DNA from 3 places in the Neopusillimonas aestuarii genome. Region 2 is predicted to be linked to each of the others. Evidence: predicted binding sites of a transcription regulator. Region 2 holds the regulator's gene; each other region holds the start of a gene.
What was found. Region 2 encodes sigma-54, which starts transcription at its own class of promoters, with help from an activator protein. Its sites were predicted from a motif close to TGGCANGNAANCTGCTTT; they were not measured.

Region 1 (7,993 bases), 1.5 Mb from region 2:
AACCTGAGGATGAACCTGCCCGGAACCGGATATTTCCAGCCACCGCCCTTGGTTGGGGCCCGATGTAAACATCATGTCGATCTCAGCGGACGGCTCGGTAAAGGGAAAAAACGACGGGCGAAAACGAACGACAAGATCGTCGGTTTCGAAAAAAGCCCGCAAGAAATTCGTATAGACCCCTTTCAAGTCGGCAAACGAAATATTCTCAGCCACCCATAAACCTTCCACCTGATGAAACATAGGAGAATGGGTTGCATCGCTGTCGACACGATAGGTACGACCCGGTGCAATAACCTTAATAGGCGGTTTGTGCATGCGCGCATACCTGACTTGCATAGGGCTGGTGTGCGTGCGCAACAACATGGGCAGACCTTTGCTGTCGTTCATGTCGACATAGAAAGTATCCTGCATGGAACGGGCCGGATGATTTTCCGGATTGTTCAGCGCGGTAAAATTTGTCCAATCGTCTTCAATTTCAGGCCCATCGGCAACATCGAACCCAATGGAACGAAAAATTGCCTCGACACGTTGCCACGATTGAATCACGGGATGAATCCCCCCCGTTGCGTAGCCCCGGCCCGGCAAAGTGACGTCGATCGTTTCCGATGCCAGCCGACGTTGCAGCTCTGCCTGCGCCAATTGTTGGCGGCGCTCGGTAAGCAATGCTTCAATTTGCTGCTTAAGCTGGTTAATACGCGCGCCTTCGGTTTTCTTTTCGGCCGGCTCGAGCTTGGCCAGCCCTTTCAACATAGAAGTGAGCAAGCCTTGTTTGCCGATAAAACGGGCTTTTGCGTTCTCCAGCGCATTGGCATCTGTTGCCTGCTGAAACGCCTCGGTTGCCTGAGAAATCAGGTCTTCATCGGACGAAGTCATGGGTTAACCGTTTTTCCAAATGCAAACGGAGCCCAACCGAGCCCCGTTTTAGTGCAATACCGTTGACGTAAAAGCTTACGAAGCCAAGGCAGCTTTTGCCTGTTGAACCACTGCGGCAAAACCAGCCTTGTCGTTCACGGCCATATCGGCCAGAACCTTACGGTCGAGATCAATGGATGCTTTCTTAGTACCGGCAATAAACACACTGTAGGATACACCGAGCTCACGGCAAGCCGCATTGATACGTGTAATCCAGAGTGCGCGGAATGTGCGTTTTTTGTTGCGACGGTCGCGATAGGCATATTGCCCTGCACGCATGACCGCTTGTTTGGCAACCCGGAATACATTACCGCGGCGACCGCGATAACCTTTGGCTGCTTTAAGAACTTTCTTGTGACGGGCGCGGGCGGTAACGCCGCGTTTTACGCGTGGCATAGTTAATCTCCGTTAATTCAAGCGTAGGGCATCATGCTGCGAACAGACGCAACATCAGACTTGTGAACCGCTGTGGAACCGCGCAACTGGCGCTTGTTCTTAGTGGTTTTCTTGGTAAGAATGTGGCGCTTGAACGCCTGACCGCGCTTAATAGAACCGCTACCGCGAACCTGGAAACGCTTGGCAGCGCCCCGTTTGGTTTTCATTTTTGGCATGTTTAAACCCTATGATTTATGACTGCAGGTGCCCAAATTTACTGGGACTTCTTTGCCGCTACCTTGCCTCTGCCAAAAGCCCGGAAAAAGTAGCACCGCAAACCCACAGGTCATTTATTAACAAATACTTTAATAAATGCTTGGAAAATACTTCTGCAATAATTTGCAAAGCCCTTGATTATAGAATGTTTTCTTGCCTACGTCTACCAAGCCTGACGAAACTGTACGGCTTCGGCGACATGCGCCCCATCAACCTGCTCACATCCGGCCAAATCGGCTACAGTTCGGGCGACGCGCATAAGACGATGAAGGACCCGCGCCGACCAACCCCATTGCTGAGCCCCCTGCAACAACAGGGCACGTGCGCCTTCGTTCAGGCCAATATGTTTTTGCAAATCGCTAGCTTGCAATTTGGCATTTACCATACCCTGACGCGTTATCTGAGTGGAGCGAGCCCGAGCCACGCGCACCTTAACTTGCGCCGACGTTTCCCCTTCGGGAAGCTCGAGCCAGCCTTCAGGCACCGGCGCAACACCGATTTGCAAATCAAGCCTATCCAGGAACGGGCCTGACAACCGCGCCCGGTATTGCTCCACCCGTTCAGGCGTGCAACGACAACTGTGCCGAGGATGCCCCGCCCAACCGCACGGACAAGGGTTCATTGCCGCCACGAGTTGAAAATCGGCCGGAAAACGAACGGCATGCCGGGCTCGGGCTATGGTTATATGAGCCGTTTCCAAAGGTTCACGAAGCGACTCGATAACGCGGCGCTCAAATTCGGGCAACTCGTCAAGAAATAACACACCATGATGCGCACGCGTTATTTCACCAGGCCGTGGCACAGCCCCACCACCAATCAACGCAGGAGAAGAGGCACTATGATGCGGCGCCCGAAAGGGCGCAACAGAACTTAAATAAAGCCCCGCTTTGTCGCGTGCACGCAATGCCGCAACCTCAAGTGCCTGAGAATGGGATAACGCCGGCAACAAACCCGGAAGACGACCGGCCAGCATACTTTTCCCCGTTCCAGGAGAGCCGACCATGAGCAAACTATGGCCGCCTGCAGCCGCGACCTCCAATGCCCTTTTGGGAAAAGTTTGGCCTCTTACGTCGCTTAGGCACCCGACATAATCAGAATCGGTAACATCGATAACGCCCGATACAGCATCAACCGGCTGCCATTGCACGTCACCCAACAGACCCGCCACGACTTGACTCAAAGAATGCGCCTCATAAACCTGAACACCGGGAACCGCTGCGGCAAGCCTGGCACTTTCGCATCCCATGACCAACCGTGCAGACGGATAGTGACGCGCTATGGACAACGCAACGGAAAGAGGATCATTGGCCGGCGGGATTGCACCGGTTAACGAAAGATTACCGACAAATATCCAACCCTGAATATCGACTGGTTTGCCGGGGTGCCCCTGTGCACCGGCAATTGCCACCTGCCCCGATGCCATGAGGATACCCAATGCGATGGGCAAATCGAACCCGCAAGAAGCCTTGGGGAAGTCTGCCGGCGCCAAATTTACCGTGATACGACCGGCCGGAAAATCGAGACCACTACTTACAATGGCTGCACGAACACGTTCGCGACTTTCCCGCACACCTGCATCCGGCAGCCCAACAATTGAAAAAGTAGGTAGCCCACTACCTACATGGACCTCAACCCGCACTGCCACCGACTCAAAGCCTAACGTGACCCGGCTCTCAACCACCGCCAGCGACATACCCTTCCCCTATTCCAGACCATGCACCAGTATGACCGCACGACCTCAAACAAGGCTGCTTAAATGGATAAACCCATCAGCCGTAAAACTACAACTCTTGCTTTTGCTGCAATTCGCGCACACGCGCCTCCAACTCTCCCAAACGAACCAAAGCACGCTCAAGCACCGCCGCCTGCGTGTCAAACTCTTCCCGAGTCACCAAATCGAGCCGCGAAAACGTTTGTGTCATCATGGCGCGGACATTGCGCTCGATATCGGCCGCAGGGCTGTTTTTAATTAAATCAGACATATTCTTCTGGAGATCTTCCATCCAGTCGCTACGATTCGCCATTATTTTCTCCTGACAATGATTTACCGTCAGTGTAAAGAAAAAGAGCGCCGATTGGCGCCCTTATACGAAAGCTGCAACCAGAACCCGATTACTGTCCGGCTTGCTGCTCGGCTTCAGGAGAGTTTTCAGGGGGTGTGCCTTTGGACAACGTATCCTGAATCGCCTCATTTGCCTCGCGAGCACCTTCTTTAATTGCTTCGCCGGCGCGATTGGCCGCTTCAACCGCATCATCACGAATCTCAGCAGCTTTTTCCGCTACTGCATCCTGTGTGGATTTTGCATCAGTATCAGTCGTAACAGACCCTGTTTGAGCAGGTGGTGCAGATTCAGCGGGTGGCTGAGTCGGCGTAGGCGGCGTCGTCATGGGGGGTGACTCCATTGTGCTGCTGGAATCCGATGCCGCCGGAGCAGTATCGTCTTCATTCGAACACGCAGCCAGTACAGACATTGAAGCCACTAATGCTAATGCAGCATATCGGGTTTTATAAATCTTCATAAGAACTCCTTATTGTTATCAACGGGCATAACGCCGCCAAAAAATGGGAAACACTGATATTAATAACTACCGCTACCCGATGAGGACTGGCTTCCCTGGGGAGCCGGGGCTGGTGAAGGGGCCGGTGTTGCAGCCCCCCCTGGTTGGCTCATGGCTCCACCACCGCCCGGAGGTGGGCCGGCCATATCCTCTTCATTGGAACAAGCGCCCAAAGCGGTTGCAGAAACCAACAAGAATGCTGCAGCAAATGATTTATATTGCGACTTCATTTTGACCTCCCTACTTGCGTTTAAATCACTCATCCAGAAGATTGCTAAAGACACGCTTGCCTGGTGAGTTCGCAGTTACAATTCTATCGAGTCAAAATCAACACAGTCTCAATTAGTGTAAACCCTGATTACACACCCATCACACCTTGGGTGACGGCCAACCTTCCAAGAGCCGCATAAAACGGCCCCGCCAACAATCTCATGCGCAGATTCTCACGCAATAAATCGACACAATTCATGTCGCGCATTCATTTTTAGTTACTTTTTTAGTCGCCCCTACGTACATCAATAGTGCCGGCCGCACCAAAAACACCCTGAACGAACCAAGTCGGTGCAATTTTTGAGTACCGTCATTGTCATCATGGTGCATTACCCATCATGGCTTCAAATACAGCGACCTCGAGAAACAAAAAAACTGGCATGCTTTTTGCTTTAAGAGAAATGATTGTCCTCTTAAAGGAAACACACCATGAAACTAGTTACTGCAATCATCAAACCGTTCAAGCTGGATGAAGTGCGTGAGGCACTCGCCGCTGTCGGTATCCAAGGAATGACCGTCAGTGAGGTAAAGGGTTTTGGCCGACAAAAAGGCCATACCGAACTCTATCGCGGGGCGGAATATACGGTCGATTTTCTGCCAAAACTCAGAATCGAACTGGCCGTGACCGACGCATTGGTCGAACAAGCCATTGAAGCACTTTGCCAGGCGGCACATACAGGGAAAATTGGCGACGGGAAGATTTTTGTCACGCCGATCGAGCAAGTCATCCGTATCCGTACCAGCGAAACCGGCGATGCCGCTATCTAGGAGCAATAAACATGAATGCAGCTGATTTTGTTTGGGTGACCGTATCCACCCTACTCGTCTTAATGATGGTTGTCCCGGGACTGGCCTTATTCTATGGTGGCCTGGTGCGATCCAAAAACGTTTTATCTGTTTTGGCGCAAGTTTTATGCACCTTTTCGTTAGCCATCGTCGTTTGGTTTGTTTATGGCTATTCGCTGGCGTTTACCGAAAACAATGCTTTTTTCGGCGATTTCTCCCGTGTTTTCCTGAACGGTATCGCCAATTTCACTACAGGTGAGTATGCGTTGGCGGGCAGTATTCCCGAGATCAGTTTTGCCGCGTTTCAGGCAACTTTCGCCGGAATCACCTGCGCCTTGATTGTGGGTGGGTTTGCTGAACGTATCCGTTTTTCAGCGGTATTAGTGTTTACTTTGATTTGGGTCACCTTTGCCTACCTGCCCATTGCACATATGGTTTGGGCGTCCGGCGGCTTCCTGTTCGAGCGTGGCGCCCTGGATTTTGCAGGCGGCACTGTCGTCCATATTAATGCCGGTGTCGCCGGGCTGGTCGGCGCCTATTATCTGGGCCCGCGTCTGGGTTATGGTCGCGAAGCCATGCCGCCTCACAACCTGCCCATGACCATGATTGGTGCATCATTACTTTGGGTAGGCTGGTTCGGTTTCAATGCCGGCTCAGCGCTAGGCGCAAATGAAACCGCCGCCTTGGCTTTCTTCAACACGCTTATTGCCACGGCCGGTGCCGTCATGGCCTGGTTGTTTACGGAATGGTCCGTTAAAGGCAAGCCCTCGTTACTGGGTGCTGTCTCCGGTGCCATTGCAGGCTTGGTCGGCATTACGCCGGCAGCGGGACTTGTCGGTCCGTTTGGCGCACTGATTATTGGTGTTGTTTCCGGCATCGTATGCGTTTGGGGTGTAAACGGTCTGAAGCGGTTGCTTAAAGCCGATGACTCACTCGATGTATTCGGCATTCACGGTGTCGCCGGGATCATTGGTGCGATCCTCACCGGTGTATTTAACGCACAGGCATTGGGTGGACCCGGTCTGGAAAGCGCCGCCGACATATTCCCGCAACTCTGGATCCAAATCGAAGGCATCCTGATTACGGTTATCTGGACCGGGGTCGTTGCATGGGTTGCTTACTTCATTGCCGACAAACTGTGCGGTTTACGCGTTAGCAACGAAGAAGAACGTGAGGGCCTTGATATTAGCACCCACGGCGAAACCGCCTACCAGCGCTAACACAAAACAAGCCGTGCACCAGCACGGCTTGTTTTCCAATAGGACACAAAGCGAATTTGCGCCTTAACCGGCCAGTTCATCGAGATTAATTCGTTCCGCTCTATTTAGAGCCGATGCGACCTTAACCCGAAGTGCGTTGGTATGAGACTGACGCACTTCTTTTTTAACATCGAGCAGTTGCTGGGGATGCATGGAAAACTCTCGTAGACCCAAGCCAAGCAACATACGCGTAACCTGGGCGTCGCCCGCCATTTCACCGCAAACCGCCACCGACTTTCCATAACGTTGCGCCGCATTAATGGTATGTGAAATAAGCCGCAATACCGCCGGATGCATAGGGTCGTATAAATCGGCAACATCGTTGTCACCACGATCGATCGCCAATGTATATTGAATCAAATCGTTGGTACCGATCGACAAAAAATCCAGCTGTTCGACAAACGGTTCTATGGCAATGGCAATAGCAGGAATTTCCACCATGGCCCCCACTTCAACGTTTCGATCGAAAGAAATGTCTCGTGACTCCAGGTGCTGACATGCCTCGGCAATTGCCTGGCGTACCGCCCGTACTTCATGCAAATGAGCAATCATGGGAACCAGAATTCTAAGTTTCCCGTGCACAGATGCGCGTAACAAAGCACGCAATTGCGTTTGAAAAATTTCAGGATGAGCCAGACAATAGCGAATGGCACGCAGACCCAGCGCCGGATTGGTTGCGACGGTGGCATCACCGTCTAACGTTTTATCTGCACCAATATCCAATGTACGAATCGTTACGGGGCGACCCTGCATCGCTTTAACGACTGTGGCATAGGCTTCGTATTGCTCCTCTTCACCCGGTAGATCGCGACGGCCCATGAACAGAAATTCGCTGCGAAACAGACCAATGCCATCGGCACCCGCGGCCAACGCCTGCTCGGCCTCTTCCGGTAACTCAATATTGGCTTCAAGCTTAACCTGAACGCCGTCCAACGTAACCGCTTCCGCATATTTCAGGCGCCCAAGCTCGGCACGGTCATCTGCATAGGCAGACTGGCGTCGACGATATTCTTCCAGAACAAAATCGGGCGGGTTAACCAACACCGCCCCACTCATGCCATCGACAATGAGCAGGTCGCCATCGCGCACCAGGGTGCGAATATTGCCCATGCCGACAACAGCCGGCACATTCATACTGCGAGCAACAATGGCAGTATGCGAGGTAGGCCCGCCCAGATCCGTTAGAAACGCCCCAAATCGTGCACCACGCAAACGTAACATGTCGGCCGGTGAAATATCCCGAGCCACCACAATCAGTTCTCCCGAATAACCCGAGTCAAACTGAGGTAAGGCAACAGGTGTGCCGGATAATACTCGCAACACCCGCTCAATAACCTGGCGAATGTCTGTGCCGCGCTCGCGCAGATACTCATCTTCCATCGCAGCGAATTGCTCGCCCAATACTTGCCCTTGGGTGGTTAACGCCCATTCGGCATTGTAGTGACGCTCGATAATAAGGTTACACGCCTGCTCCGACAACATACGGTCGTCTAGCAGCATGCTATGCACAGTAAGCAGTGCACCCATTTCCCGCGGAGCATCATCGGGCAGGTTTG
Region 2 (7,993 bases):
TTGCCGGGGCGGTGAAAGGGCGCAAGTCTTCGCGTCATGCCTCTTCCGACTGGATGGACATCGAAAAACAACGCGGCATTTCCGTGGCGTCGTCGGTCATGCAAATGGAATACCGCGACTGCGTCATCAACTTGCTCGACACACCGGGCCACCAGGATTTCTCAGAAGACACCTACCGTGTGCTGACTGCGGTGGATGCTGCATTAATGGTCATTGACGGTGCCAATGGGGTTGAGCCACAAACCATTCGTCTGTTACAAGTGTGCCGCGCACGCAACACGCCCATTATTACCTTCGTCAACAAGTTCGACCGCGAAGTACAGGAGCCCTTGAACCTGCTTTCAGAGATTGAAGACCACCTGGGTATGGATGCCATTCCGTTCTCGTGGCCAGTCGGTATGGGGCGTCATTTCGGCGGTGTATTTGATATTCGACGCGACCGCATGCGCGTTTTCCGGGCAGGGGAAGAGCGCCGTACCGAGAACGATGAGTTAATTGACGGCATTAACAACCCCGACATTGCCACGCGCTTTGGCACTGACTTCGACAAGGCACGCGATGAGATCGACCTGATTACAGGTGCAGCCCCACCGTTCGACCACGACGCCTTTTTAGGCGGGCGCCAGACCCCGGTTTTTTTCGGGTCTGCCATTAACAATTTTGGTGTTCAGGAAGTGCTGGATGCACTGGTTGATCTTGCGCCCCCGCCAGGACCACGTGAGGCCCTGGAACGCGAAGTGAAGCCCGACGAATCCAAATTCAGCGGCGTGGTGTTTAAAGTGCAGGCCAATATGGACCCTGCCCATCGCGACCGGGTCGCGTTTGTGCGCGTCAGCTCGGGCGTTTTCAATCGCGGCATGCGCTTGAAAGTAGCCCGGACCGGCAAGGAAATTCGGCTGAATAATGTGGTGTCTTTTTTATCGCAGCGGCGCGAACTGGTTGAAGAAGCTTTTGCCGGTGACGTCATCGGCATTCCCAACCACGGAGTGCTGCACCTGGGCGATGTGCTAACCGAAGGTGAAAAACTGCAATTTACTGGCTTGCCGTTCTTCGCACCGGAACTGTTTCAGGCCGTTGAGGTCAAAGACCCTTTACGCACCAAGCAATTGCGTACCGGGCTCACGCAGCTGGGCGAAGAGGGCGCAATCCAGGTGTTCCGGCCTGTCGCGGCAGGGGGCGCATTGTTGTTGGGCGCCATCGGTCAATTGCAGTTCGAAGTGGTGGCACAACGATTGAAGTCGGAATACGGTGTCGACGCCCGAATGATGCCGTCGCGCTACAACCTGGCTCGTTGGGTCACCGCGCCCGATAGTAAAACTTTGCAAAAGTTTCTCGACAGCAATGCGGCCAATATTGCCTACGATGTCGTCGAAGCGCCTGCTTTTCTGGCCAGCTCATCCGCGCAACTCCGTGTCGTTCAAGAGTTGTATCCAGATGTCACTTTCCATGCAATGCGTGAACATGGTGGCCAGGTTTTCTCAACCTGACACACGGTATTTCGCTCAACGCTTTATACTTGGAATCGTGTTTCATAACCCGAGGGTTTAAATGTCCTGGCGAATCATGTTCGCAATTTTGCTGGTACTGGCCGGCGCCTCAGCCTGGGGCGGCCTGCGCCTTGGCGAATGGCTGGTTGCCCATGGGCCAACCGCTACCGCAGCACCGGGGCGGCCGGAACTTGCACCGGTTGAGGTGCTCGATGCCGACGGGCGCCCATTCTCGCAACAACCTCCTCAGCCGCTGGTGAACGGACAGCTAGCCATTCCGCAGGGCGTAGAACCTGTGCCATGGCAAATTGCGGAACAAGCAGCGGGCGAAACTTTAGCCAGTGAAGTGATCGCGGTGTCAACCAGCCCTATTACAATGGTTGAAGCAGAACAAATAGCCGCCATAGAACAAGGCCGACTCTCGGGCATAGGCGATGTGGGTGACTTAATGTCGAACCTGGGCACACAAAACGGCAACATGCCGTTGCAACCGGTGGAAATGCCCAATCCTCCGCCCCCACCACCGGAAACACCCATGAATAACACCGGTACCGGTCAGGCCAACTGGCGAGCACAATTGCAAGACGAGCTGCAGCAGTGCAACCTGGAAAGCTTTTTCGACCGCCCCAGTTGCACATGGGCGGCGCGCAACAAATACTGCACCCCAAACAACGCCTGGGGCCAAATTGACGACTGTCCTTCCAGAAACTTTTAATTCCTGACAGGCCAGTTTCAAATAACGGCTCACCCCCACACAATTGGCGACGGCATAAAGAATAAATCATGGGCCTGAAAGCAATATTCAAAAACTGGGTTGAACGCTACTTCTCTGATGAAGAGGCCGTCATTCTCCTGGTGGTATTGGTGGCGGGCTTTGCCACCGTTATTCTTTTCGGGCACATACTCGCCCCATTCCTAACAGCATTAGTTATTGCCTTTTTGCTGCAGGGTGTCGTCAACTGGCTTGAAAAACGCCGTGTGCCACATCTGCTTGCCGTGATTCTGGTTTTTACGGGCTTTGTCGGGCTGTTGCTAAGCCTGGCCTTTATCCTCTTGCCATTAATATGGGATCAATTGGTCGGCCTTGTGCAGGAGACGCCACGTATTTTTGCCAGCGGGCAACTCCTGTTAGACAACCTGCAAGCCCGTTTCCCGCAACTGATTACGCCTAACCAAATTCAGGAATGGATCTACGTCGCGGGGCGTGAAATAACCCAGTTCGGCCAACGCGCCCTCACGCTGTCGCTTTCCTCTCTAGGCAACGTGCTGGCATTGATTATTTATCTGGTTCTTGTGCCGATTCTGGTTTTCTTTCTACTGAAAGACCGCCGAAAATTGACAGACTTTGTGTTGTCCATGCTCCCACGCAAACGCACGCTGATGACACGCATCTGGACGGAAATGGACGATCAGATTGCCAATTACGTACGCGGGAAATTCATCGAAATCATTATTGTCGGGGTTGTTTCTTTCATTACATTTACGTTTTTTGGCTTACCGTACTCTGCTTTGCTAGGGGTACTGGTAGGCCTTTCAGTGCTCGTACCCTACATTGGCGCCGCCGTCGCCACCTTGCCGGTCGCGGCGGTAGCAGGCTTTTACTTTGGCTTTAGCAACGACTTTATGTATGTCTTGATTGCCTATGGCGTCATTCAGGCTCTCGACGGAAATGTCCTGGCGCCTGTCCTGTTTTCAGAAACCAACAATATCCACCCGGTATCGATTATTGTGGCTGTGCTGTTCTTCGGCGGCATTTGGGGTTTTTGGGGGGTATTTTTTGCCATCCCCCTGGCTACGCTGCTCAAAGCATTGGTATATGCGTGGCCGCGCAGTTTGGCGCAGCAAAAGCAACTCGAGAACACAGAAGGTTAATGTTCGCCCAAGCGGCCTGTTTTAATATAAAACTTTGCCCCTTGGCCTCCCGCGGCGAAACCGGGATACACTCCTTCGGGCAAGCGAATCCAGCTCCCGGAAGAATAAGTTCGCTGCCGATCCAGAACACTGCCTTGCAGCACGAATATTTCCGCACCCGGCATAGAGCCACTGAACAAAGACGCCCCCGCCGGCAAACGCACCAACCTGACATTTTCCGAACTATCTGAATAAAGGGGGCAGTATTCTCTTTCCGGCTCCACAACCCAATTAGCCGGGTTGTTGGTATCGATACGCACTTCGCTCGTTTCTTCCCCGCCCATTTGCCATAGCTTAACGAAGATAACGACGCCTTCTTCACTAAAAGGTCGATGCGACGACCCAGGCGGGCTGCGCAAATACCAGCCCGCCGGATAATGACGGTTATCTTCAGAAAACGTGCCCGACAGCACGAGAATTTCTTCGCCGCCGGGATGTGAGTGGACCGGAAAAAAAGACTGGGGCGCGTACCTGACGACGCTGGTTGCACGCGCTTTCTCTTCGCCTACGCGATCGAGCATGACCCGCTCAACCCCTGCTTGGGGCGAAGACACCCACTCATATTGATCGGGCAAAACAAAAGCAGGTTTTGAAAAGTCGGCGTTAATACGCATCGCAAAAACGCTTTACTCTTCCATTTGGCTTTGCAGGTAATTCTGAACACCCACTTTTTCAACCAATTCAATTTGAGTTTCAAGCCAATCGATATGTTCTTCCGTGTCGTCGAGAATTTCCTGCAACAAGTCGCGTGACACGTAATCGCGCACCGACTCGCAATAGGCAATGCCGTCTTTGATGGTTTCCTGGGCACCCGATTCCAGTTTTAAATCGCACGACAACACTTCCGGCACGTTTTCGCCGATAAGCAACTTATGCAGGTCTTGAAGATTCGGCAAACCGTCGAGCATGAAAATGCGTTCGATGAGTTTGTCGGCGTGCTTCATTTCACCGATGGACTCGTCGTACTCGTGTTTGCCCAGTTTGTTGAAGCCCCAGTGATTCAGCATGCGCGCATGCAGAAAGTACTGGTTAATGGCGGTGAGTTCGTTTTTGAGTTGTTTATTCAGATGCTGAATAACGGTGGCGTCGCCCTTCATGACGGTTCTCCTTGGCTTGCAAAACGTTAGATAACAAGCCTACCACGCCAGTGCGACTTTCGCACTAGCGGGAACCATAATTTGGCGCCTTTTTCAGGCGCGACGGGCCACGACTTCCGTGAAGCCGGGAGGTAGAGCGGTGTCGTTCGCTGCTGCCTCGATGGTTTCAACCATATCGTGCACTGCGGGGTACGCAGCCTGGCGACCACCGGGCAGATACTCGGAAGCGGTATCGGAACAGCACCCACAGCACGATGCCACGCCCAACTGGGCCTGGAGATCGGACATGGTATGAGCGCCTCCGGCAACCGCTTCACGCACTTGCCGCTCGGTAATGGCGTTACAGATACAAATAAACATGAGAATAATTATCATCCATGTTTTTCTTCAACGCAAGCCCCCGTCAATTTTTTTTGTAACTGTCCTGCCACAAAAAATTACGCGCCTTTTAACCGCGCCTTCGCTTTACGCACAGACGCGGCATCGATGCCTTCTGCTTCACGGTACTTGGCCACGGTGCGACGCGCTACGTCAACCCCTTTTTCAGCCAGCAACTGGGCAATTTTGTTGTCGGACAAGGGCTTCTGAGTGGATTCGGCGCTGATGAGTTGGCGAATCATGGCACGCACCGCAGTGCCCGATGACGCCGGCGCCAAGCCGGAGCCGCCCAACGACGTTCCCAGGAAATATTTAAGCTCAAACACACCCCAAGGCGTTTGGGCGTATTTATTACGGGTGGCGCGCGATACGGTTGACTCATGCAGCTCGAGCGCATCGGCAATATCCCTTAGAACCAATGGCTGCATGGCTTGCGGCCCTTGCTCGAAAAATGCCTGTTGATGCCGCACGATAAACTCCGCCACCCGAAGTACGGTTTCAAAACGCTGCGCCACACTCTTCATCAAACCATGCGCCTGCTGAAGCTGCACCTGAAGTGCCGACGTGCTCTCGTCTGCCTTGTTTGACTGCAGCCATTGTTCATATTCAGGGTTCACCCTTAAGCGCGGAAAAACAGCGGGGTTCAAACGGGCATGCCATCGCTCTTGCACTTTACGCACAATCACTTCGGGCCGCACATAATCAGCCACGCTTTGCGCCCAGGCGCGGCCCGGTTTGGGATTCAGGCTTAAAACCCATTTGTGCGCCGCCTGCAAAATAGTTTGTGACACGCCTAACTGGTTTCGCAAACGGGTGAAATTCCCCGCGGCAAGCATATCAAGATGCTCGCCCACCATTTGCATCGCACAATCGACAACATCGACCGGATAGCTGCTCTGCGTTTGTCGCAACTGAATCTGCAGACATTCCGCCACGCTTTGCCCCCCCACCCCCGGCGGATCAAACGATTGCAACAAACGCAGCGCGGCAAGCATTTCCTCGCGGGAAACCACCTGTGGGTCCGCACCCTCATCATCGTTATCGACGGCGGCCTGCGGCGCCTGATCTGCACCGGGCGTGTCCTGAGGTTCGGGCACACCCAAATGACCATTTATGTAACCCACCACATCATCGATCGACACCGGCAACAAGCCATTTTCATCCAGTTCGTCGACCAGCAGCGTGACCAGCACCTTGTCACGCTCAGTAGCACGCGTCACATTCAATTGCCCCAGCAAATGATCCCGCAGGGTTTCTACAGATCCCGCTTCGTGCGGCGCGTAATCATCATCTTGGGAACGCTCCCCCATCGACGGCTGGGTACCGTAATGCTCGGCCTCATCGAGATACGTATTATTGTCTTGCGGCGCACCGTCGTCGTCTTGCGACAACGGGCCCTCTTCCGCACTGGACGTGTCGGTGTCATACTGCCCCTCAAGCTCCAGCAGCGGGTTGTCAGTCAGCGCTTGCGCCACTTCAAGCTCGAGTTCTTGCGCCGATAGCTGCAAAAACCGAATTGATTGCTGCAATTGCGGCGTTAAAGCCAATTGTTGCTGCTGGCGTAACTGTATCGATTGTCGCGATTGCATAGGTAAAATAGCCCGCATGAAAACAGAATCCACCCACCAGCCCACGCCCCGCGATTTCTCTGCGTTGCGTAACACTCTGTTAAAGCTCACCGCAACGCACAAAATCATTTGTACGGTTGTCGTCGTGGTCGTCGCCCTTGTGTGGTACTACCTGTTGCAACGCGTGGTTGCATTCGGCCACACTGTCGACTATACCGGTCTCGAGGTGTTAGGTGGCCCCACCATTGAATTTTTAAATCGCTACAACCCCTATTTCTGGTGGGCTTTGGTGGCGCTGTGCACGCTTATTATTGCCTATTTTCTAATCAACTTTGTACGCGCCGGACGCAAACGGGTCAATGCACAAGTGGTTGCAACCAATACGATGCAATCCCTGGTTGCGCAATTGTCGGAACCTGCCAAAGATGTCCTGCGTTGGGTATGGGACAACCCGCGAGAGCCCATTACTGTTGGTGATTTGCAACAAACGTCACAAGAGCTGCGCAACGGGCGCGCCCAGAAAATCGCTATTTCGCGCGAACACCTGCAGTTACTGGGGTCCTCCCCTGTCGACCCACCCTGAAAAGACTTGCAAATTCAGCATAAATATGGTCGACTATGGGTATGGATACCGTAACTTTTTCCTCTGTCGGCATTTCGAGTCGCGCTCACTGCGCCGGCCCCGTTGCGGCTACGGTTTCTCCTCTCTTCTCTCTGGCTCTACCCCTGCTACTACCGATCGGTTGTCGGGCCTAGCGCTATGTGGCAGTCCGGCAGCCGTTTGTGCCACGCCAAATTTTCTTCCCGAATCAAAATACAACCCGCTTGGTCAATCAAGCTTCCCTTCAAAATATTGCGTCGGCGTTTTATCGACCCTTTGAAGGCAACGGGTTGTTGATTAAAGAAATAACCAGTTAATCAGTAGGTGTACCATGCTCTCGAATCCATCTGACAAATACCGCCCGTTTGTACCGTTCACACGTGACTTTTCAGAACGCACCTGGCCCAGCAAAAAAATTACGGCGCCCCCTATCTGGATGAGCACCGACCTGCGCGATGGCAACCAGTCGCTCATCGAGCCCATGAGTGTCGAGCGCAAGCTGCGCTTTTTCGAGCAATTGATCAAAATCGGTTTCAAGGAAATTGAGGTTGGCTTTCCATCGGCCTCGCAGACTGATTTTGATTTTGTCCGCAAGCTGGTTGAGGAAGATCGCATTCCCGACGACGTTAGCATCATTGTTCTGACCCAATCGCGCGAAGACTTGATTGCACGTACGGTGGAAGCGGCTGCGGGCGCAAAGAAAGCCATTGTGCACTTGTATAACGCTTGTGCTCCGGCGTTCCGAAAGATCGTCTTCAGCATGACGAAAGATCAGGTTCGCGACTTGGCCGTTGCGGGCACCCGCATGGTGAAGGAATTCACCGCCAAGCACCCGGAAACTTACTGGCGTTACGAATATTCGCCGGAGGTTTTCAGCACCACAGAACCCGAATTCGCGCTTGAAGTGTGTAATGCCGTGGTTGCGGCGTGGCAGCCTACGCCCGAGTCCAC
Region 3 (7,671 bases), 1.6 Mb from region 2:
GGCAAAAATTCTCGAGCTGCCGGATATTTCCGGGGTAATCAAACGCCTGGAGCGTTTCCATTGCCGACGTCGTTAAACGCCTGGGCTTTACCCCTAGCGCGCGAGCACTGTTTGCGAGAAATAACTCCGTTAGCGCGGGAATGTCTTCTTTACGCTCGCGCAGCGGCGGCAACCTCAAACGAATCACATTCAGACGGTGGAAAAGATCTTCACGAAATTGCCCTTGCGCCACGCGTTGTTCCAGCGGCTGATGCGTGGCGGCGACAATGCGTACATCGACTTTTATCGCCTGAGAGCCTCCCACGCGATAAAAACTGCCTTCGGCCAGCACGCGCAACAAACGTGTTTGCAACTCAAACGGCATATCGCCGATCTCATCAAGGAATAGCGTACCGCCATTAGCCTCTTCGAACCGGCCCCGGCGCTGCTGGGTGGCACCGGTAAATGCACCTTTCTCATGACCAAACAACTCCGCCTCAAGCAGGTCGCGTGGGATCGCTGCGGCATTAAGCGCCACAAACGGCCCTGAGGCCCGCGGACTATGCGTATGCAAAGCGCGTGCTATCAATTCTTTTCCTGTGCCTGACTCACCGGTAATCAGCACGGTGGCCGGTGACACCGCCAAACGACCTATCGCGCGAAACACTTCCTGCATGGCAACCGATGCCGATTTCATCATGACCTGCGACGTCGTATCAGGCTCTGCGCGCTCGACGTGAGGCATGTTTGTTTCAGGAGCCGGGGCATCGGAATGCGATGATATCGGCATGGCCCGCTGAATCAAGGCGACGGCGTCATTAATATCAAAAGGCTTTGCCAGATAATCGAAAGCGCCTTTCTTGAATGCCGACACGGTGCTGCTCAGATCGGTATACGCCGTCATGACAATCACGGGCAAGTCGGGATAGCGCGCTTTGATTTCCTGTAATAAAGCCAATCCGTCTTTCCCCGGCATGCGCACATCAGTGACCAAAACCGACGGCGCCTGACCTGCTAGCGCATCCAGCATTTCATCGGCACTGGAAAACGCTTGCGTGGGGATGGCCTCGCGTGCCAGCGCCTTTTCAAGCACCCAGCGAATGCTTTGATCATCATCAACTATCCAGACCGGTTTCATGACTGCTCCAACGGTAGAATGAGGCGAAATTCCGTATGCCCCGGACGGGAGTCAAACTCGATCACGCCGCCATGCTGCTGTACAAACTCTTGAGCCAGGCTTAAGCCAAGGCCACTGCCGCTGGCGCGACCCGTTACCAGCGGATGAAAAATTTTTTCCCGTAACTCTGTTGCGATACCCGGCCCATTGTCGATCACCGACACAATGACTCCAAGCCGGACCGTTTGCCGCGCCAGGGTTAGTTGACGACCAATACGCGTGCGTAATGTCAGGCAAGGCGGTGCTTCAGGGTCTGGGTTACGTTGTTCAGTTAAAGCCTGTGCCGCGTTTCGCACAACATTCAAAAAAGCCTGTACCAGACGCGGCTGATCTCCTTCAATATCCGGTACCGACGCGTCGTAATCGCGCACGAACTCAATCTGATTAGCGTATTCCGCCTTCACCAGGGTGTAGACGCGTTCACACACTTCGTGCACATTAAATTGCGTCGTGACCAAGCCTTCACCTTGCGGCGCAATCAAACGATCAATCAGGGCACCCAGGCGATCCGCCTCGGCCACAATAACGCCGGTATATTCCTGCAGTGAAGAATCGCCCAGCTCGCTCTCAAGCAATTGCGCCGCTCCACGAATCCCCCCCAAGGGATTCTTGACCTCGTGGGCCAGGTTTCTAAGGGATTCTCGTTGGACGCTTAACTCACGGGTAAGCTGAAGCGTGCGATCGAGCGTGTCGTGCTGATCAAAACCCCGAACCTCCAGCAAGGCCGCCCATGGTTGATGATCAAGCGGCACCAAGGCCAAACCGACCGATATCGACTGGCCTCCCGGTGCCCGAATCGTGCTGTCTTGCCGCAAAATCCCGAACCGCCCTTGCAAGGCTTCCTGAAAACGCCCTTGCAAAATGGGATCAGGACCAAACAGCACCGCTACCGATAAGCTTTTAAGTTGCCTTCGAGACAGGCCGAACAGCTCCTCGGCGCTGTTGTTGGCATGGACCACCTCCCCTTTGTCATCCAGCAACAAAACGGCGGTGGCAAGCAAGTCGTAACTGTCGATCATGGCTTTGTCACGACTTGCCATTTCCTATCCCTTATAGGCTGTAATACATGTCGAACTCAACCGGATGAGACGTCATGCGCAACCGCGTAATTTCAGCCATCTTGAGATCGATATACGCGTCGATCATGTCGTTGCTGAACACGCCACCGCGTGTCAGGAACTCACGATCAGCATCCAGCGCAGCAACAGCCTCTTCAAGCGATGCACACACCGTTGGGATCTTTGCGTCCTCCTCGGGAGGCAGATCATAAAGGTTCTTGTCGGCCGGATCGCCGGGATGGATTTTGTTTTGCACACCATCGAGACCGGCCATCAGCAACGCGGAGAAAGCCAGATATGGGTTCGCCAAAGGGTCCGGAAAACGGGCTTCAACACGGCGCGCTTTCGGGCTTCCCACGTAAGGAATACGGATGGAAGCCGAACGGTTGCGGGCTGAATAAGCCAACTTAACGGGTGCTTCAAAATGCGGTACCAAACGCTTATACGAGTTGGTAGCCGGATTAGTTAAGGCGTTGAGTGCACGGGCATGTTTAATAATGCCGCCGATGTAATACAGAGCAAACTCAGAAAGCCCGGCATAACCATTACCGGCAAACAGGTTTTGGCCGTCTTTCCAGACAGATTGGTGCACGTGCATACCGGAACCGTTATCACCCACTACCGGCTTTGGCATGAATGTCGCGGTTTTACCGTAAACATGGGCCACATTGTGAACCGTGTACTTCAGAATCTGGTTCCAGTCGGCGCGCTGAACCAGCGTACTGAATTTGGTACCGATTTCACACTGACCCGGGCCGGCCACTTCGTGGTGATGCACTTCAACCGGCACACCTTGCTGCTCCAGCAGCAAGCACATTTCGGAGCGCATATCGTGGAAGGAATCCACCGGGGGGACGGGAACATAACCGCCTTTCACGCTGGGGCGATGGCCCAGATTACCGCCCTCAAGTTCCATACCGCGCGACCAGGAACCCTCTTCCGATTGGATTTTTACAAAGCAACCCGACGCGTCATCGTTCCAGGTAATACCGTCGAAGATGAAAAACTCGGGTTCCGGCCCAAAATAAGCGGTGTCGCCCAAGCCACTGGATTTGAGGTAGGCTTCCGCGCGTTTGGCCAGCGAACGCGGGTCGCGATCATAGCCTTTGAGGTCGGAGGGTTCAACAACGTCACAAGTCAGAATCAAGGTTGACTCTTCGCGGAAAGGATCCAGGCGTGCCGACCCAGTATCGGGAACCAGCAACATATCAGACGCTTCAATGCCCTTCCAGCCGCTGATCGATGAGCCGTCGAACGCTTGGCCTGACTCCAATTTTTCTTCATCAACAGTATGTGACGGCACGGTCATGTGATGCTCGCGACCAAGCGTATCGGTAAAGCGGAAGTCCACAAACGCGACTTCTTTGTCTTGCATCAATTTAATGACTTCTTCTGGGGTGGACATAAAAACTCCTGAGCAAAAAGCGTTCAACGAAACAAATACTACTGCTTGAAATAAAGCAATATCCGTGCCAACTTTTAATGCGCCAAAACAGATCACTTTTATAGTCGAATCGAACTAAACGGTGATCAAAACACGCCACATGCGCCTCGTTTCGGTGCGAATGCACTATTATGGTGCGAATTATGGTGCAAACCAACGGGTTTTACATTTTGGTGCGACAAAGTCGATTTTGGGCCTGCAAAAATACGCATTCCGACACCGACTCAAGGAAGGAAACGGGCCAACACCTCATTCAAATATTGCCAACCCTGGTCGGACGCGCACAGACGCGAAGGATCCGGCCGTAATAGACCTTGTTCCGTCAACTGCTGCAAGGTCTTTGAAACCTGAATCAGCGGCAAGCCGGTTCGATCCTCAAAGTAATGCGCCGGCACCCCATTACGCAAACGCAAGGCATTCAACATGAATTCAAATGGCAAATCGGCGGCATCAACCGGGCCGGACTGTGCCAGATGCGAACCGTTGCGCTTCACTGCGTTTTCCATCCAGGACACCGGGTTTTTAAGTCGCGCCTGCCGGATAATGCCATGATGAAATGAGAGCTTTCCGTGGGCCCCTGGGCCCAAACCCAGATAATCACCAAACTCCCAGTAATTCACATTGTGAACGCACCGGGCACCAGGTTTGGCATAAGCGGAAACTTCATAACGCTCATAGCCTGCATCCTGCAAATGTTGCGCCACCGTCTCCTGCATCACCGCCGCGGCATCATCATCAGGAATGGCCGGCGGATACTTGGCGAACACGGTGTTCGGCTCAAGGGTCAGGTTATAAAATGACAAATGCGACGTAGCCCAGGCGACCGCCTGACGGATATCTTCTTCACATTGCGCAAAAGTTTGATTCGGCAAAGCAAACATCACGTCGAGGTTAACCCGGCCCACTGCGCGTTGAGCCAGTTCAATAGCGCGGTCGGCTTGCTCGGCTGTGTGAATACGCCCCAAGGCTTGAAGCGCCGCATTGTTGAAGCTTTGCACTCCAAGAGAGATGCGATTAATGCCGCTACGCGCGTAATCATCGAATCGACCGGCTTCAACGGTACCGGGATTCGCTTCAATCGTAATTTCAGCATCGGGCAATAAATTCAAATGCGATCGAAATAATGACAACATGCGATCAATGGCACGGGCTGATAACAAGCTGGGCGTACCGCCACCAATAAACACCGATATAACGGAACGCCCCCAGATATCCGGCAGCGACTGTTCCAGATCGGCTTGGAGCGCCTGCAAATAGGCTTCTTCCGGCAAGTCTTCCTTGAGCTCATGAGAATTGAAGTCGCAATAAGGGCACTTGCGCACACACCACGGCACATGCACATAAAGCGCCAACGGCGGCAAACTGGTAAGCGCAGTGCGGCCCATATCAACGGTTTTAACGGGTGCTTGTAGTCGACCAGACAAGGGCGCACCCTCTTGCTCGTGCACAACCGGAATAATGCGACGCGTACCCATTAAATTGAATGACCGCCAAGTTGACCAACCAGTAACTGCAATGCCTGTGCACGATGGCTATTCGCATTCTTTTCGCCCGGCTGCAGTTGCGCTACAGTTTTATTGAATTGGGGTAAATAAAAATAAGGGTCATAGCCAAAGCCGTTTGTGCCCATCGGTTCGGAAATGATTTCGCCGTGCCATTGCGCTTGCGCAATAACAGGTTGAGGATCGTTGGCGGCACGCATGAAAACAAGTACGGCCACATAATGCGCCCGGCGGTCTGTAACGCCCTTAAGCTGCTGCTGCAGGTAAAGGTTGTTCGCCTGATCCGACTTTTCCCCCCCATTCATTGCGGCGAAGCGTGCTGAATAAACACCCGGCGCACCATCCAACGCAGATACACACAACCCCGAATCGTCGGCTAATGCCGGCAAGCCCGTATATTCGCAAGCGTGGCGCGCCTTTGCCAGCGCATTCTCCACGAATGTAAGGTGAGGCTCGGGTGCTTCGGGCACACCCAATTCACCCTGCGGCACCAGTGTCCAACCTTTCGGCGCCAACAAAGAATCAAACTCGCGCAATTTGCCCGCGTTATTTGAAGCCAGAACAACTTTTCTCACGTTACCGCCCAATTTCACTCAGTTGCCAAATCCAGCGCCTGACGCTGATGCTTGACCAGTTCGGCGATTCCGGCCGTTGCCATATCGAGCAACCCGTTCAAGGCCGTACGCCCAAACACCGCGCCCTCAGCCGTTCCCTGAACTTCCACAAAATGGCCCGAACCCGTCATCACCACATTCATATCGGCATCGCAGTTGCTGTCTTCGTTGTAGTCAAGATCAAGCACCGGTTTGCCTTGAACCAGGCCGACAGATACCGCGGCAACATGATCTCGAATAGGGTTCTGCGTTAGCACTTCCTCACGCATCAACGTATGAACCGCCAACGCCGCCGCCACCCAGGCGCCTGTAATACTGGCACAACGCGTACCGCCGTCGGCCTGAATTACGTCGCAGTCAAGGTGCAGCGTACGTTCGCCCAGTGCTTCCAAATCGAACACGGCGCGCAGACTACGCCCAATAAGGCGCTGAATTTCCTGAGTTCGCCCGCTTTGTTTGCCCCGTGCCGCCTCACGGTCAGAGCGGGTATGCGTGGAGCGCGGCAACATACCGTATTCAGCCGTCACCCAGCCTTGCCCCTTACCTTTCAAAAAAGGTGGAACCTTGTCGAGTACACTGGCATTGCAAAGCACATGCGTTTCACCCGCCTTGATTAACACTGACCCCTCCGCGTAGCGGGTATAACCCGTTACCAAAGACATCGACCGTAATTGATTGGGTGTTCGCCCGGCAGATCGGGCATGCGTCATATCGGTCAAAACAATCCTTTCTGTAGTTTGGTGAATGCATCAATGTTAATTCATAATGCCCCGCAAGCTTTTGTAACCTCGTAACAGGGAATGGAATATTTATGACTATTCGCAGCATGACAGCCTACGGCACCGCCCGCGCAGAAGGCCCTGATGGCTTCGTAACGCTGGAAGTACGCAGTGTCAACAGCCGCTACCTGGACATCAATTTCCGCCTGCCCGACGAGTTACGCGTGGTGGAAACACACTTGCGGGAAAAAATTGCCCGTACTTTGTCACGCGGCAAGGTCGAGATCCGGCTATCTTATAGTCGTCAACGCACCGACCCTATGGATAAACTGGACCACGAGTACGTGAAAAAAGTGGCTGAACAGTTGCGTTTGGCGCGCCAGGTTTTGCCCGACACAGGGGCACCCTCTTTAACCGATTTAATTAAAGGCGCATCGGGGCAGGACACTGAAGAAACGGCCCCGGACTTCTGGGTCACGCTGGCACAACAAGCCTTGCACCAGGCGCTGTCCGACATGCAGGCCAACCGCGAACGTGAAGGTACTCGTTTGGCCACCATGCTATTGGAATGCGCCGACCAGATTGATGAAATTGTGGAAGGTGTCGGCCATGTGTTGCCCCAGTTACTGGACGAACACCGCCAAAAGCTCGCCGGCAAGCTGCGTGAAACGCTGGAAAATGCTAACCCCAACGGTTTCACCAATATTAGCGGCGAAGAACTTACCGCCCGTATCGCACAGGAAAGCGCGCTGTTTTCTTTGCGAATCGATGTTGCCGAAGAACTCACCCGGCTGCAATCACATTTAACGGAATTGCGTGAATTATTGGCCGGTGACGAACCCGAAGCACAGGCTAAAAATGCCCGAAAAAATAAAGGCAGCACCGGGAAGCGGCTGGACTTCCTGTTTCAGGAAATGAACCGTGAAGCCAACACCCTGGGCTCGAAAGCTGCGGGCATTAGCGTTACGCGCGCGGCCATTGATTTGAAATTGCTTATTGAGCAGATGCGCGAGCAGGCCCAGAATATTGAGTGATGTAAATCAATGTCAATATAGATCAATATAACCAACAAAATCAATGATTTATATAAAAACCTAACTCCATGGAAGTCTACTGATACCCACCAGAATCAAGTCTAAATCGGTGGGTATAATGGTGGGTATGATGCAATACCCACC

Region 1: a site for sigma-54 is predicted at 4,769-4,786, ahead of G9Q38_RS10315 (P-II family nitrogen regulator). Genes of this name have one in related genera too.
Region 3: a site for sigma-54 is predicted at 3,672-3,689, ahead of glnA (type I glutamate--ammonia ligase). Genes of this name have one in related genera too.

What each region holds. Positions count from the first base shown of each region.
Region 1 covers NZ_CP049990.1:2,120,510-2,128,502, reverse strand. Annotated here, with positions in the region: gene pheS (phenylalanine--tRNA ligase subunit alpha) at 1-873, opposite strand, end outside; gene rplT (50S ribosomal protein L20) at 949-1,308, opposite strand; gene rpmI (50S ribosomal protein L35) at 1,326-1,523, opposite strand; gene G9Q38_RS10335 (YifB family Mg chelatase-like AAA ATPase) at 1,727-3,256, opposite strand; gene G9Q38_RS10330 (accessory factor UbiK family protein) at 3,345-3,587, opposite strand; gene G9Q38_RS10325 (hypothetical protein) at 3,676-4,083, opposite strand; gene G9Q38_RS10320 (hypothetical protein) at 4,143-4,352, opposite strand; gene G9Q38_RS10315 (P-II family nitrogen regulator) at 4,822-5,160, shown strand; gene G9Q38_RS10310 (ammonium transporter) at 5,172-6,398, shown strand; gene ptsP (phosphoenolpyruvate--protein phosphotransferase) at 6,462-7,993, opposite strand, start outside.
Region 2 covers NZ_CP049990.1:578,377-586,369, forward strand. Annotated here, with positions in the region: gene G9Q38_RS02750 (peptide chain release factor 3) at 1-1,487, shown strand, start outside; gene G9Q38_RS02755 (hypothetical protein) at 1,549-2,202, shown strand; gene G9Q38_RS02760 (AI-2E family transporter) at 2,271-3,359, shown strand; gene G9Q38_RS02765 (cupin domain-containing protein) at 3,356-4,012, opposite strand; gene bfr (bacterioferritin) at 4,025-4,495, opposite strand; gene G9Q38_RS02775 ((2Fe-2S)-binding protein) at 4,589-4,855, opposite strand; gene rpoN (RNA polymerase factor sigma-54) at 4,933-6,462, opposite strand; gene G9Q38_RS02785 (hypothetical protein) at 6,479-7,024, shown strand; gene leuA (2-isopropylmalate synthase) at 7,374-7,993, shown strand, end outside.
Region 3 covers NZ_CP049990.1:2,215,491-2,223,161, reverse strand. Annotated here, with positions in the region: gene ntrC (nitrogen regulation protein NR(I)) at 1-1,117, opposite strand, end outside; gene glnL (nitrogen regulation protein NR(II)) at 1,114-2,196, opposite strand; gene glnA (type I glutamate--ammonia ligase) at 2,207-3,619, opposite strand; gene hemW (radical SAM family heme chaperone HemW) at 3,883-5,133, opposite strand; gene rdgB (RdgB/HAM1 family non-canonical purine NTP pyrophosphatase) at 5,133-5,735, opposite strand; gene rph (ribonuclease PH) at 5,750-6,484, opposite strand; gene G9Q38_RS10780 (YicC/YloC family endoribonuclease) at 6,586-7,527, shown strand.